Regions from separate parts of the Methylobacterium guangdongense genome, predicted to be linked through region 1. Evidence: predicted binding sites of a transcription regulator. Region 1 holds the regulator's gene; each other region holds the start of a gene.
What was found. The regulator HrcA, encoded in region 1, represses chaperone genes, less so after heat shock. The targets are predictions, from matches to a motif close to GTTAGCACTCNCNNNNNGNGAGTGCTAAC.

Region 1 (5,132 bases):
CGCGTCGAGCGCCTGCGCCACGTCGTGCAGCCGGCCGAGCGTCCGAAGCGATGGATCGTTCAGCGCCTGGACGCCGAGCGACACCCGGTTGACCCCGGCGGCACGATAGCCGCGGAAACGCGAGGCCTCGACACTCGACGGGTTGGCCTCCAACGTGATCTCCGCGTCCGGCGCCACGGGCCAGCGCGCCGCCACGGCGTCGAGCAGGCCGGCGACCGTGGCGGGCTGCATCAGCGAGGGCGTGCCGCCGCCGAGGAAGATGCTGGTGACGGTCCGGCCGGGCGTCCGCCCCGCCGCATGGTCGATCTCGGTCCGGAAGGCTTGGAGAAAGCGCGGCTCGTCGACGCCGCCATGGCGGACGTGGCTGTTGAAGTCGCAGTACGGGCACTTCGCCGCGCAGAAGGGCCAGTGCAGGTAGATGCCGAAACCCGCATCGCGGGTCGGGTGGTCCAGGCCGGTCGCTTGCATGATGGTGGGGATGTGAGCGGCGCGGCCCGGTTTGGCAATCAGGCGCCGGGCTGAAGGCAGGCCCGGCTCAGATCGACGAAGGCCCGGGCCCGGTGCGAGAGCCCCTGCCCCCGCTGCCAGTCGACGCCGTGCTTCTCGTCGGCCGTCATCTCGCCGAAGGTGCAATCATGGCCGTCGGGCCGGAAGATCGGGTCGTAGCCGAATCCCGCCGCGCCGCGGGGCTCCACGAGGTCGCCGAACACCCGGCCCTCGAACAGCTCCGTGTGGCCGTCGGGCCAAGCCAGCACCAGCGCCGAGACGAAATGAGCCCGGCGGTCCTTCGCGCCGCGCCGGTCCAGTTCGGAAAAGATCCGCGCCATGGCGCCGGAAAAATCCTTGGTCGGGCCGGCCCAGCGTGCGGAGAAGATGCCCGGCGCCCCGTCCAGGGCATCGACGCACAGGCCGGAATCGTCCGCGAAGGCGGGAAGCCCCGTCGCCTGCGCGGCGGCGTGAGCCTTGATCGCCGCGTTCTCGGCGAACATCGTGCCGGTCTCGTCGGGCTCCGGCAGGCCGAGTTCGCCGGCCGATACCGCCTCGATCCCGAAGGGCGCCAGCAGCTCGCGCATCTCGGCGAGCTTGCCGGCATTGTGGGTGGCGATCACCAACTTGCCCGTCAGCCGCCGGCTCACGCGATCGCCTCCTTCTGCAGGGCGACCAGTCGGTTGGTGCCGGCGCGCGCGAGGCGCAGCAATTCGAGCAGTTGGTCCTGCGTGAACGGCTCCATCTCGGCGGTGCCCTGCACCTCCACGATGCCGCCTCGGCCGGTGAGCACGAAATTGGCGTCGGTCTCGGCCGCCGAATCCTCGGCGTAGTCGAGGTCGAGGACCGGCGCGCCCTTGTAGAGGCCGCAGGAGACGGCCGCGACGTGATCGCGCAGCGGATCGACCGAGATGATCGAGCGCGCCCGCATCCAGCTGAAGCAATCGTGCAGGGCGACCCAGGCGCCCGTGATGGCGGCGGTCCGCGTGCCGCCATCCGCCTGGATCACGTCGCAATCCACCGTCACCTGCCGCTCGCCGAGGGCCGGCAGGTTGGTCACCGCCCGGAGCGAGCGCCCGATGAGCCGTTGGATCTCCTGGGTCCGCCCCGAGGGCTTGCCGGAACCGATCTCGCGGCGGGTGCGTTCGTGCGTCGCACGGGGCAGCATGGCGTATTCGGCCGTCACCCAGCCCTTGCCCGAACCGCGCAGCCACGGGGGTCCGCGCTCCTCCAGCGAGGCGGTGCAGAGGACCCGGGTGTTGCCGAAGCTGACGAGGCACGAGCCCTCGGCGTAGCGCGAGACCGCGCGCTCCAGGCTCACGGGCCGCAACTCGTCGGCGGCACGCTTGGAAGGCCGCATTGCGGACCCCTTCTGTGAGGAAAGTCGAGGGCCGGGCTCATAGGCCGCCGTATCTCCGCGGGCAAGCGGCGCAGGCGACCCGGTTTGTACGGATTGATCCGGACCGGCCGCTTGACCATGATCGGACCACAGGACCAGAGCGTGACAGACCCGAACCCGCGATTTCCCGACGGCCCATCGATGCACGCGCTTGCCGCGCTCAACGAGCGCGCCCGGGAGATCTTCCGGCAGATCGTCGAGAGCTACCTCACCACCGGCGAGCCGGTCGGGTCGCGCAACCTCGCGCGCATCCTGCCGATGGCCCTGTCGCCGGCCTCGATCCGCAACGTGATGGCGGATCTGGAGCATTCCGGCCTGATCTTCGCGCCGCACACCTCGGCGGGCCGGCTGCCGACCGAGCTCGGCCTGCGCTTCTTCGTCGACGCCATGCTGGAGCTCGGCGACGTCAGCCAGGACGAGCAGGCCCGGATCGAGGCGCAGATGCGGGCCGCCGCCTCGCGTCACACCTTCGACTCGGCGCTGACCGAGGCCTCCACGATGCTGTCGGGCATCTCGCGCGGCGCCGGCGTGGTGCTGACCACCAAGGCGAACGTGAACCTGAAGCACATCGAGTTCGTGCGTCTGGACCCGGCCCGGGCCCTGGTCGTGCTGGTCTCGGACGACGGCTCCGTCGAGAACCGGCTGGTCGATCTGCCCCCCGGTCTGCCCGCCGGGGCACTTCAGGAGGCGACGAACTTCCTGAACGCCCGGCTCCAGGGCCGGACCCTCGGCACCCTGCGGGCCGAGATCGAGGCCAGCCGCCAGGCGATGAAGCGGGAACTCGACGCCCTGACCGAACGCCTCGTGGATGCCGGGCTCGCGACCCCGGTCGGGCCGACCGAGGCGCGGCAGCTGATCGTGCGCGGGCAGGCCAACCTGCTCGACGACCTGCGCGCCGCCGAGGATCTGGAGCGCATCCGCCTGCTGTTCAACGATCTGGAGAGCCAGAAGGATGTGATCGACCTCCTCGCCCGGGCCGAGGGGGGCGACGGCGTGCGCATCTTCATCGGCTCCGAAAACAAGCTGTTCTCGCTCTCCGGCTCATCGCTGATCGCCGCGCCGTTCCGGGACGGAGCCCAGAAGATCGTCGGCGTGGTCGGTGTGATCGGCCCGACGCGGCTGAACTACGCGCGCATCGTGCCGATGGTCGACTACACCGCCCGCGTCGTCTCGAAACTACTGGACGGGGGGCGGTGACGCGACCGTTGCTGCACCCGGCGCTGCGCGTTATCTTCGGGCGTGGGATCGGCGGGGCCAGCCGCCGATCCCTGGCAATTACCCGTTAGGGTTTGGCGAACTTCAGAGAAGCGGGTGGACGGCGAGGCGGAGAGTTACGCTCCACTCGCCGCTTGCTCTTCTGGAGACTGCCAGAGCGATGACCATCCTCCGCACTCCCGGCCGCAACCGGCCGCGTGCGGCCTTCGGGGGTGAGTCGGTCAAGCTCACAGCATGTTTTAGCCGGCTCCGCGACGAGAGTAAGCAGCAATGCCGGCGTGACGGCAGCCGCTGAAGGCTTTGACAAGCCTGAGGGTGTCCGTTTAGCTCGCTGCCGAAAGCTATCCTGTTTCAGGTACGACGGGTCGTTCTGGCGAGTATCGGCCGCTCGTCTTGGCGGCAGCCTCCGATGGGATGGATCGACATGCCAGATCTTGGCCCTTACCTGGCCTTCGCCTTGGTCTCGCTGGGCATGGCCCTCACGCCGGGGCCGAACATGGTCTATCTGATTTCCCGCTCGATTGCGCAGGGGCGGACGGCTGGCCTGATCTCGCTCGGCGGCATCCTCGCGGGCCACATCGTCTACATGGTGTGCGCGGCCCTGGGGCTCACGGCGCTGCTGATCGCGATCCCCTACGCCTATGATGCCCTCCGGCTCGCGGGCGCGATCTATCTCCTCACCCTCGCGTGGCAGGCAGTCCGGCCCAACGGGCAATCACCGTTTCAGGTCCGCGATCTGCCCCTGGCCAGCCCGCGAAAACTTTTCGCGATGGGGCTGCTGACCAATCTCCTCAACCCGAAGATCGCCGTTCTGTACCTGTCGCTCCTGCCTCAGTTCGTCGATCCGGAGAAGGGAAGCGTCCTCGCGCAGGCGCTGATCTTCTGCAGCACGCAGCTTGTCGTCAGCGTCGCGATGAATGCCGTCTTCATCATCTCGGCAGCCACGGTCGCCGGAGTCTTCACCCGGCGTCCGCTCTGGGGCGTCATTCAGCGTTGGCTCATGGGTACGGTCCTGGCGGGGCTTGCGATCCGCCTGGCAAGCGAAGCCCATCGGTGATCGTTGCGGGCCGGGTTGGCGCCACCCCGATCTGAGCGATACGGGGCGGACGCCACACGCCGGAGCGTTCGGCCTGCGGCGTCCGGTGCAGGCCGATCAGCCCGGGATCACGTCCACGATCTCGTAGGTGTCGGGATCGACGATGACGATGTCGTCGCGCACCAGAACGAAGTCGTAACCCTCGTATTCCGGCACGATCGAGATGATCGCCGGCGGCAGCCGGTGCAGGGACACCGAACGCGGAATTGCCGTGCCGACCGCCAGCCCGAAGGCGACGTCCCGCAACGGTGAGACGCCGAGCCGCGTGATCGACGAGCGGAACTCGGTGCGCTGCCGCGTATCGAGCCGACCCACGGCGCCGCGAACCGCACCGCCGTCCCGGGCGCCTGCGCGACCGCCGCGCTCACCCGCCGGACCGCGCTCGCCGGCAGGGCCGCGCTCGCCTCGGTTGGGGCCGGCCGCATCGCGCTTGCCCCGCTCCCCATCCGGGCCAGTCTCCCGGGCGCCGCGCTCTCCGGAACCGGGATTCGCGTTGGGCGCTCCGCGCTCGGCTGGTCCGCCGCGCTCGTTGGCACCGCCGGCCCGGGCCGGCCCCTCGCCGCCGCGTCCCGCCGGTCCGCCGGGCTCCGCACCGCGCGCGCCGCCTTCGGCACCCGGCCCCCGCATGGCGCCGCCCTCAGCGCCGCCGGCACCACCGCGCATGCCGCCGCCAGCGCCGCCGGGTCCGGCACCGCCGCCCGGACCGGCGCCCGGACCGGCGCCGCCTGCCGGGCCCGCTCCGGCGCCCGGGGCGCCCCCGCCCGCTCCGCCACCACCCGGCCCGCCGCCACCCGGCCCGCCTTGCGCAAACGCGGTCGTCGCTCCCGCGACCACGATGGCAACCGCCACCGTGTCTCTCAGAATCCGCTTCATGGCCTCTCCTCCTGCCGGGCCCGACACGCCGTCGGTGCCAGCTCCGGGCCGCAACGGCGCCCC
Region 2 (5,132 bases), on a different contig from region 1:
GCGGCATCGGCCGATTGCGTCAGCCCCTCGGCGGATTGCTGCATCTCCTGGATCGCCGAGCCGACCGCGTCGACCACCCGCGTCACCTCGGAGGCCATCTGGACCTGCGCCGTCACGACAGCCCAGGTCAGCATCGGCCCGATATAGGTCCCCTTCTCGTCGTTGACGGCCGTCACCTGAAGGTCGAGCGTCTCGGGGCCGACCTTGATCTTGGTCCGGTGCGGAAGGCGGCTCGCATCCGCCAGCATCGATCGTTGGTGGTGCGGATTCTTGTGGAATACGTCGAACGAGTTGTTCATCATCTCGTCGACCTTGATCGGGAGATACTGTTCGAGGGGCCCGAGGGTCTTGCGCGACGTCTCGTTCAGGTAGTCGATCCGGAAATTGTCCCGCGGATCCGCCGTCATCACCGCGACCGGCATGTTGTCGATCATCGACATCAGCCGGCCGATCTGCTTCTTCTTCGCCGAGATGTCGGAGGCGAACTTGACCACCTTCAGGGGTTTTCCCTGGGCATCCAGGATCGGATTGTAGGTGGCTTCGAGCCAGACTGGATTCTTGTCCTTGTCGAGGCGGAGAAACTCGCCGGTGACGAACTGGCCTTTCCTCAGCTGAGCCCAGAATTCCGCATACTCGGCCGTGCGGGCGTGCGCATCCTCGATGAAGATACGATGATGCTGGCCGACCAGCTCAGACTTAGAGTATTTGATGAGTTTGAGGAAGTTTTCGTTGGCATGCAGGATGGCGCCGTCCAGGGAGAACTCGATGATCGCCAAAGATCTGTCAAGCGCCGCGATCTTGGCATCGGCTTCACTGAATGAGGACCGTTTGAACATCGAAAATCTCACTGTCGAGCGCCACGAAACAAGACATGGGAGCGTTAATCGATTGCTAAAATCGACGCCAGAGTCTGAATTTGCAAAAATTCTTGAGACCGGAGCCGTCCCGCGCAGACGCCAATTTCCGGCTTTAGTATTATATTTGACAGTATATTGCACATAAACATTGTAAATATGCACTGAATACGAGATTTCTAGCTCAAAACCATCCGCGAAGACGAAAGTAGACGATCGGTGCGAGCGCGCTCAGCACGATGAGCGCCAGGGCGTAGGGATAGCCGTAAGTCCAGTCCAGCTCGGGCATGTGTTTGAAGTTCATGCCGTACATGGACGCGATCAGGGTCGGCGGCACGCCCACCACCGACACGACGGTCAACACCCGGAAGACGTTGTTCTGCTCGATGTTGATCAGGCCGAGCGCGGCGTCGAGCAGGAACTGCACGTTCTCGGCCAGCCGCGTCTCGAACTCGTCGAGGGATTCGATATCCCGCTTGATCGTGTCGAACCGCCCGTCCTCGGGTAGGCCGAGGGCGTCGCACGCTGCCGACACGAAGGGCACGATCCGCTCCAGGCCGAGCAGGCTCGCCCGGATCTTGCCCAGCACCTTTCCGCGATTGCTGATTCCCCGCAGGATCCGGCGCAGGGCGAGGTCGCGCCGCCGGGGCGGTGGACTCTCCAGCCGCCGACGCTCCGCGCCGCGCACGTCGAAGTCGAAGATCCGGGTCGAGAGCGTATCGAGTTCGGTGCCCATGTCCTCCAGGGCGTCCGCGAGACTGTCGACCAGCTCCTCCAGGATCACGAGGAAGACCTCGCTGGGGCTCGTGCTGCCGTCACCCTCCGCGATCCGCTTGGCCGAGGACTCGAAGGCGCGCAGCTCGTGGAACCGGACCGTGACGAGGTGATCCTTCGTCAGCAGGAAGCCCAGGGGCTTCAGCTGCGAGGCACTCCGCTCGAAGGTGATCATCGGCGTGGACAGCGACAGGCCGCCCTTCACCCGCCGCAGCCGGCTCGACGTCTCGACCTCCGACAGCGCTTCCCGCGACGGGACGCGCAGCCCGATGGCGGCCTCCACGGCCGCCGCCTCTTCGGAGGTCGGGTCGTTCAGGTCCAGCCAGACGGCGTCGCGGGTGATCGACCGGGTGGTCTCGGACGCCACCGGACCTTCGGGACCGTGCAGGCTCAGCATCGCGGGGCGTTATCCAAAGGAGGGGCGGAGCATCGCCGCGCGGGGTGCGACAGCCTTGACACGGAACCGGCGCGCGCCTATCTCGCGGCCGTCTTTGGCACTCGCCGAGACAGAGTGCTAACAGTCGAGTTCGCCAGCGGTCTCGCCGGCCGCATCAACGCCAACTCAAGACCTGAAGCAAGAGGGCAGCTCATGAAGTTCCGTCCGCTGCACGACCGCGTGGTCGTCCGTCGCATTGAGAGCGAAGAGAAGACCAAGGGCGGTATCATCATCCCGGACACCGCCAAGGAGAAGCCGCAGGAGGGCGAGATCGTCGCCGTCGGCCCCGGCGCCCGCGACGAGCAGGGCCGCGTCAACGCGCTCGACGTCAAGGCCGGCGACCGCGTCCTGTTCGGCAAGTGGTCCGGCACCGAGGTCAAGATCGACGGTCAGGACCTCCTGATCATGAAGGAATCCGACATCATGGGCGTCGTCGCCCTCTGATCGGTTCACCCCGCCCCGCCCTTTGAGGCCGCCTGAGGCCTTGGGGTTCAACCAGTAGCTAAGAGGCACACAATGGCAGCGAAAGACGTTCGTTTCTCCGCCGACGCCCGCGATAAGATGCTGCGCGGCGTCGATATCCTCGCCGACGCGGTGAAGGTGACGCTCGGCCCGAAGGGCCGCAATGTCGTGATCGAGAAGAGCTTCGGCGCCCCGCGCATCACCAAGGACGGTGTGACGGTCGCCAAGGAGATCGAGCTCGCCGACAAGTTCGAGAACATGGGCGCCCAGATGGTGCGCGAAGTGGCCTCGAAGACCAACGACATCGCGGGTGACGGCACCACCACCGCGACCGTGCTGGCCCAGGCCATCGTCCGCGAGGGCGCCAAGTACGTCGCCGCCGGCATCAACCCGATGGACCTGAAGCGCGGCATCGACCTCGCCACCCAGGCCGCCGTGAAGGACATCATCGCGCGCGCCAAGAAGGTCTCGACCTCCGACGAGGTCGCCCAGGTCGGCACGATCTCCGCCAACGGCGACAAGGAGATCGGCGAGATGATCGCCCACGCCATGCAGAAGGTGGGCAACGAGGGCGTGATCACGGTCGAGGAGGCCAAGACCGCCGAGACCGAGCTCGACGTCGTCGAGGGCATGCAGTTCGACCGCGGCTACCTCTCCCCGTACTTCATCACGAACGCGGAGAAGATGGTCGCCGAGCTTGAGGATCCCTACATCCTCATCCACGAGAAGAAGCTCTCCTCGCTCCAGGCGATGCTGCCGGTGCTCGAGGCCGTGGTCCAGACCGGCAAGCCGCTGCTGATCATCGCCGAGGACATCGAGGGCGAGGCGCTCGCCACCCTGGTGGTCAACAAGCTGCGCGGCGGCCTGAAGGTCGCGGCCGTGAAGGCGCCGGGCTTCGGCGACCGCCGCAAGGCGATGCTCGAGGACATCGCGATCCTGACCAAGGGCCAGATGATCGCCGAGGATCTCGGCATCAAGCTCGAGAACGTGACGCTCCCCATGCTCGGCCGCGCAAAGCGCGTGCGGATCGAGAAGGAGAACACCACGATCATCGACGGCGTCGGCGAGAAGGCCGACATCGAGGGCCGCATCAGCCAGATCAAGGCGCAGATCGAGGAGACCACCTCGGACTACGACCGTGAGAAGCTGCAGGAGCGTCTGGCCAAGCTCGCGGGCGGCGTCGCGGTGATCCGCGTCGGCGGCGCGACCGAGGTCGAGGTCAAGGAGAAGAAGGACCGCGTCGACGACGCCCTCAACGCCACCCGCGCGGCGGTCGAGGAAGGCATCGTCCCCGGCGGCGGCACCGCGCTGCTGCGCGCCAAGAAGGCCGTTGCTGAGCTGAAGTCCGAGATCCCGGACGTCCAGGCCGGCATCAAGATCGTGCTGAAGGCCCTTGAGGCCCCGCTGCGCCAGATCGCCCAGAACGCGGGCGTGGAAGGCTCGATCGTGGTCGGCAAGATCACCGACAACACCTCCTCGGAGACCTTCGGCTTCAACGCCCAGACCGAAGAGTACGTCGACATGATCCAGGCCGGCATCGTCGACCCGGCCAAGGTGGTGCGCACTGCCCTGCAGGACGCGGCCTCGGTCGCTGGCCTGCTGGTGACCACCGAGGCGATGGTCGCCGACGCCCCGAAGAAGGACAGCCCTGCCCCGGCGATGCCGGGCGGCGGCATGGGCGGCATGGACTTCTAAGTCCACGCCATCCGATGAGACGAAGGAAGGGGGTCGCCGAGAGGCGGCCCCTTTTCGTTTGACCACCGGTCGGCGGAGCGCACGGCCGACGCGATGTATCGCCTCGTCCTCATGGGTGCGGTCGCGGATTGCCGTAACCTTCCATTGATCATCCTCTGAATAAGACAACCTCAAATGCGTAGAATAACGCGTGCGCAACGACGAAAGTCCACTGCCCAGGTTGATTCGAACCGCTAAGCTTTCGAGGCTTTCGGCGAGATCAGTACCGGCCGTGGAGGGGGTTGAATCACGAGGGGACGGAGTGTCGTTGCCGCGGGTGCGGTCGGTGCTGTGCTGATCTTCGGCCTGGCGCCGGCGCCTGTACAGGCTCAAAGTGCCGGCGCACTCTTCGGAGGTCTTGCCGGCGGCGTGCTCGGCGGGGTGATCGCCGGTTCGATCGCCGCCCAGGCCGCGCGGGAACGCCCGGTCGTCGTCTACGCCGCGCCGCGCCGGACGGTCCGCGTCATCCACGAGGTTCGGCAGGCCCCGCGGCGCCGGGTGGCGAGCCGCCGGCAGCGCCCGATGCAGCCGGCCGCGGGTCCGACCGGGGCACAGGTCGTCAACGCCTCGGCGGATCCGTTCGCCCCGTCGGCGGGCAGCGCCACCACGGCGGTGAGCCAGACGCGCTGACGCGATTCCCGTTCCGCCGAATCCAGGCCGCCCATGTCCCGATCGAGACTCCGCCTCGCCGACCTGTCGAATGCCGGCAGCGTCGCGGTGATCTTTCAGGGCAAGCAGATCGCCGTGCTGTCGCTGGTCGGCTCGACCGAGGCGTTCGAGGCGGTGATGGGCTGCCAGAAGGACGCCACCGCGGCCGCCGCCAAGGAGAGCCCGGGGCCGAAGGTACCGCACAAGCTCGTAGCCGGGATGGT
Region 3 (5,132 bases), on a different contig from region 1:
ACGCACTCCTTGCTGGACGAGCCGAATTCACGCGCCTGCAGACGGCCGACGGTCCCTGTCCCTGCCGAAGCGCCGGCCGATGACGTCACCGTTCGCTCAGGGGCTCCCGTCGACGGGTGACGTAGAGACGCTTGATCCCATCGAGGGGCCTCCTCGAGATTCGGCATGCCGGGACATCCGCGCCTCACCTGCTGGCGGATGTCAGCACGCGACAGGATCCGCGTCCGTCCGACGATACCGGCGCGCGTCGCTTCATCTCCGCGTCGCGCCTGTTGCCCGCAGGATGCAGTCGCCCTTCCCGAGGTGGTGTGGAAAAAGGATTTTACCAGATTCGATAAATATAAATCTGGCCATTCATCGAGGATTATAAATTTTGCTCGGAGAAAAACGAAACCGACGCCGATCTGAACGAAATTAAATTCCGGGCGTTTCCAGTCATCGAGCTTCCGTTGCTGTCGTCAAGGAGATCCGCCATGCTCAATCAAAAGCGTTTCGGGCGCAAAATATCGGTTCCCTCGACGATGGAGATCAAGCGCGATCTGATGAACATGGCGCATGCGGACACGGTCGTGAAGTCCTTTAAGGATCGTGGCCTGACCAGGGACGAATTCGGGGACGTGGTTTCGAGCTTGGTCGCCGATGGTCTGCTTTCACGCGATCGAGCTGAGGTATTGACCGTCCGCTTCGATCGCACGGACCCTCAGAGCGCAAGTCTCGTGGATGATCGTGACGCTCCATGATCTGGGAGCGCGAAGTGGTTGGGAGATGCTTGCCGCGGATGGCCCTGTCGGCAGACCGTGACGCAGGCTTGTGAGCCGGCGCGTGTCGCGAGCCCCACGGGAAAGCGTCGGCGGGTGGTGTGGTGGAGGACCTGTTTTCAACGAGGGCTCGCATCTTGCCGATCGGTCCTGTGCCAGCGTCGAGGCCTCAGCCGCCGACATGCCGTTGTGCGGGAACGAGAAGGGGTTGGCCGGGGGACGCGTGGGTGGACCCGGCGTGGGCGCAGCCGCCGGCTCGGCTTGATCAGGCCAAAATATCTTTGATCAAATGGCGGTTCGCCCGGATGGACGCGATCGTCTGGTCGATCTCGCGCAGAAGCAGTTCCGCGGCGGCACGGGTCTCCGGGCTGTTGAGCGGGCCGGCGACGATCCGTGCCTGTTGGGTCCGGCGCAGCTCCGCCGCGGCGAGGTCCCGTTCCGCCTGCGCAAGGATGTCCCGAAGGTAGGCGTCGGGCAATGTCGGCATGGTGGCAACGTCCCGTCTGAGACATGGATCTCGCCGCGCGGCCCGGTCACGGGCAACGCGGCTTTGCCGGGCTCGCGACCTAGACAGTGAAGATCTGCAGGAGGGCTCCCAGGCTCCCCAGGGCCGCCGTGCTGATCCCGCAGACGAGGACGATATCCCCACCCGCGATGTGCTTCGACACCGGTGCAAACCGGTAGGCTGCCGACGTCAGCGCGACGCCGAGCAACGCGATCGCCAGAGCGACGGCCATCAGAATTGTCATGAGGATGGTCCTTGTCCGCCAGCGGCGGGACTGACCATCGCGCGGACAAGTACAACGTGTGAGTGCGGTGAAATATCCGCCCGATCGGCGATAGAATTTCAAGCGTCGAAAGTCTTGGCGATCTCGCGCCAGGCAGCCGTTCATCACCGTGAAAGCGTCGCTGGTCGGCGGCGTGGTGGCCTGACCGACCGTCATCCCGTCCTCAACACAGTGAGGCCGGAACAGCCCGACCAGGGCGGACGATCGCGCAGGTGATCCGCGGAGGGATCGCAGGTGATCCGCGCCGGGATCGGTCGAGCGAGGCAGGCGGTTCGAACCCGCTCAGCCCGCGCTGAAGCGCTGTGGTGCCGCGGCTTCCGGATGATTGGGGCCCGCCATCCCATCATAAGATTAGCACTTCCACGCGGCGAGTGCTAACGATGGGTCGATCGGGCGACGATGGCACTCTCGCCCGTGTCTGTCAGGCGACAGCGCCAATCATGTCGATTGGATTCCGCTTGGGAGCGATCAGGATCTCACCATGAAATTCCGTCCGCTGCACGACCGCGTGGTACTCCGCCGCATCGAAGGCGAGGAGAAGACCAAGGGCGGGATCATCATCCCCGATACGGTCAAGGAGAAGCCGCAGGAGGGCGAAGTCGTCGCCGCGGGACCGGGCGTGCGCGATGACGCCGGCAAGATCATCGCGCTTGAGGTGAAGGCCGGCGATCGCGTCCTGTTCGGCAAGTGGTCCGGCACCGAGGTCAAGATCGACGGTCAGGACCTCCTGATCATGAAGGAATCCGACATCCTGGGCATCGTCGCCTAGTGCATCGATCCAGACGGAGGCTTCCGCCGAGTCTGGAAAAATTGATGCTTGAACAATGAGCTCGTGCTCACTCGCATGAATGAAGTGAGTGTGTCTGAGCACGAGCTTCGATCAGGCCGTTCGCGGCCTCGAACGACGATCTGCCCGTTGAGGCGCCCGCTGTGGCGTGCCTCGGGGCCAGACGACAGATGATGAGCGCACCCCCATGTCCGCCAAAGATGTCCGCTTTTCGGTCGATGCCCGCGAGAAGATGCTGCGCGGCGTCGAGCTCCTCGCGAACGCGGTGAAGGTGACGCTGGGCCCGAAGGGCCGCAACGTCGTGATCGAGAAGAGTTTTGGCGCCCCGCGCATCACCAAGGACGGTGTGACGGTCGCCAAGGAGATCGAGCTCGTCGACAAGTTCGAGAACATGGGCGCCCAGATGGTGCGCGAAGTGGCCTCGAAGTCGAGCGACACCGCCGGCGACGGCACCACCACGGCGACCGTTCTCGCGGCCTCCATCGTCCGCGAGGGTGTGAAGTACGTCGCCGCCGGCATGAACCCGATGGATCTGAAGCGCGGCATCGATCTGGCGGTGGCCGCCGTCGTGAAGGATATCGCGGGCCGCTCGCGGAAGGTCGCCTCGTCCGCGGAGATCGCCCAGGTCGGCACGATCTCCGCCAACGGCGACACCGAGATCGGCGAGATGATCGCCCACGCCATGCAGAAGGTGGGCAACGAGGGCGTCATCACGGTCGAGGAGGCCAAGACCGCCGAGACCGAGCTCGACGTCGTCGAGGGCATGCAGTTCGACCGCGGCTACCTCTCCCCGTACTTCATCACGAACGCGGAGAAGATGGTCGCCGAGCTGGAAGACCCCTACATCCTCATCCACGAGAAGAAGCTCTCGTCGCTCCAGGCGATGCTGCCGGTGCTCGAGGCCGTGGTCCAGACCGGCAAGCCGCTCCTGATCATCGCCGAGGACATCGAGGGTGAGGCGCTCGCCACCCTCGTCGTGAACAAGCTGCGCGGCGGCCTGAAGGTCGCGGCCGTCAAGGCGCCGGGCTTCGGCGACCGCCGCAAGGCGATGCTCGAGGACATCGCGATCCTGACCAAGGGCCAGATGATCGCCGAGGATCTCGGCATCAAGCTCGAGAACGTGACGCTCCCCATGCTCGGCCGCGCCAAGCGCGTGCGGATCGAGAAGGAGACCACCACGATCATCGACGGCGCCGGCGAGAAGGCCGACATCGAGGGCCGGATCAGCCAGATCAAGGCGCAGATCGAGGAGACCACCTCGGACTACGACCGCGAGAAGCTGCAGGAGCGCCTAGCCAAGCTCGCGGGCGGCGTCGCGGTGATCCGCGTCGGCGGTTCGACCGAGGTCGAGGTCAAGGAGAAGAAGGACCGCGTCGACGACGCCCTGCACGCCACCCGCGCGGCGGTCGAGGAAGGCATCGTCCCCGGCGGCGGCACCGCGCTGCTGCGCGCCATGGCGGCGGTTCAGGGCCTCTCGAACGACAACCCCGACGTCCAGGCCGGCATCAAGATCGTGCTGAAGGCCCTTGAGGCCCCGCTGCGCCAGATCGCCCAGAACTCGGGCGTCGAGGGTTCGATCGTGGTCGGCAAGATCCTCGCCAACGCTTCGGTGACCTACGGCTTCAACGCGCAGACCGAGGAGTATGTCGATATGCTCCAAGCCGGCATCGTCGATCCGGCCAAGGTCGTCCGCGCGGCGATTCAGGGTGCGGCCTCGGTCGCTGGCCTGCTGGTGACCACCGAGGCGATGATCGCCGAGGCTCCCCGGAAGGAGGCGCCCCCCATGCCGGGCGGCGGCGGAATGGGCGGGATGGACTTCTGATCGGCCGGACAGTCTCCGGCTGCAATCCAACGCGCCGGCGTTCGGCTCGTCGGGAGGCACCCGGGTGCGACGCTGGCCGGGTTGCCCGGGCCAGCGCCCCTTCGATCCCGCGGGTGCGCTGACCCTGCGGGAGCCTCCTGCGATCCGCGCCCTGTCGTCACGATCGAGGCCGCCGGCCCGCGCCGCGAGGCAATCCGATCCGTGTGGCGCCGCGAGGGCCGACGCCGATCCCGCAGACGCTCCTCAGGACAACGCCCATGCGCATTCTCGTCGGCTGCGAGATGACCTACGAGTTCCCGCAGCCCACCCCCATCATCGCGACGCTCAACGTCCACGCCTCGCGCTTCTCGGATCTCGAACGGCCTGACTACCTGATCACGAGCCCCGCCGTGCCGGTCAACGGCTACCGCGACAGCTTCGGGAACTGGTGCAGCCGCATGGTTGCCCCGGCCGGACGCTTCACGCTGAAGACCGATACCATCGTCCGGGATACCGGCGGCGGCGACCCCCAGGCCTTCGCCGCCCGGGAGACTGCCGTCGAGGAGCTGCCGTCGGACACCGTGCTGTTCCTCCTCGGCAGCCGGTATTGCGAGACCGACCGCCTGTCGTCGATCGCCTGGGATCTGTTCGGGCACCTGCCGCCGGGCTGGGGGCGTGTTCAGGCGATCTGCGACTACGTCCACGATCGGATTACCTTCGGATACGAACATGCGCGCGCGACGCGGACGGCCTTCGAGGCGTTCGAAGAGGGGCACGGCGTCTGCCGCGACTATGCGCATCTGGCGATCGCGTTCTTCCGCTGTCTCAACATCCCGGCACGCTACTGCAACGGCTATGTCAGCGACATCGGCCTGCCGCTGCCGCATGCGCCCGGCGATTTCGCCGCCTGGACGGAAGTCTATCTCGGGGGCCGCTGGCACACGTTCGATCCGCGCAACAACAGCTCACGCATAGGCCGGATCCTGATCGCCTATGGT

Region 2: a site for HrcA is predicted at 2,119-2,147, ahead of groES (co-chaperone GroES). Genes of this name have one in related genera too.
Region 3: a site for HrcA is predicted at 1,897-1,925, ahead of groES (co-chaperone GroES). Genes of this name have one in related genera too.

The regions. Positions count from the first base shown of each region.
Region 1 is NZ_JBBXMX010000003.1:151,837-156,968, reverse strand. Features, by position in the region: gene hemW (radical SAM family heme chaperone HemW) at 1-468, opposite strand, end outside; gene rdgB (RdgB/HAM1 family non-canonical purine NTP pyrophosphatase) at 507-1,136, opposite strand; gene rph (ribonuclease PH) at 1,133-1,846, opposite strand; gene hrcA (heat-inducible transcriptional repressor HrcA) at 2,027-3,082, shown strand; gene AAHG09_RS07805 (LysE family translocator) at 3,525-4,157, shown strand; gene AAHG09_RS07800 (DUF1236 domain-containing protein) at 4,254-5,069, opposite strand.
Region 2 is NZ_JBBXMX010000002.1:458,354-463,485, forward strand. Features, by position in the region: gene AAHG09_RS05995 (methyl-accepting chemotaxis protein) at 1-836, opposite strand, end outside; gene AAHG09_RS06000 (CorA family divalent cation transporter) at 1,039-2,025, opposite strand; gene groES (co-chaperone GroES) at 2,218-2,508, shown strand; gene groL (chaperonin GroEL) at 2,581-4,221, shown strand; gene AAHG09_RS06015 (hypothetical protein) at 4,552-4,890, shown strand; gene AAHG09_RS06020 (S1C family serine protease) at 4,924-5,132, shown strand, end outside.
Region 3 is NZ_JBBXMX010000006.1:277,616-282,747, forward strand. Features, by position in the region: gene AAHG09_RS14775 (hypothetical protein) at 474-740, shown strand; gene AAHG09_RS14780 (hypothetical protein) at 1,024-1,245, opposite strand; gene AAHG09_RS14785 (hypothetical protein) at 1,325-1,702, opposite strand; gene groES (co-chaperone GroES) at 2,028-2,315, shown strand; gene groL (chaperonin GroEL) at 2,521-4,155, shown strand; gene AAHG09_RS14800 (transglutaminase-like domain-containing protein) at 4,413-5,132, shown strand, end outside.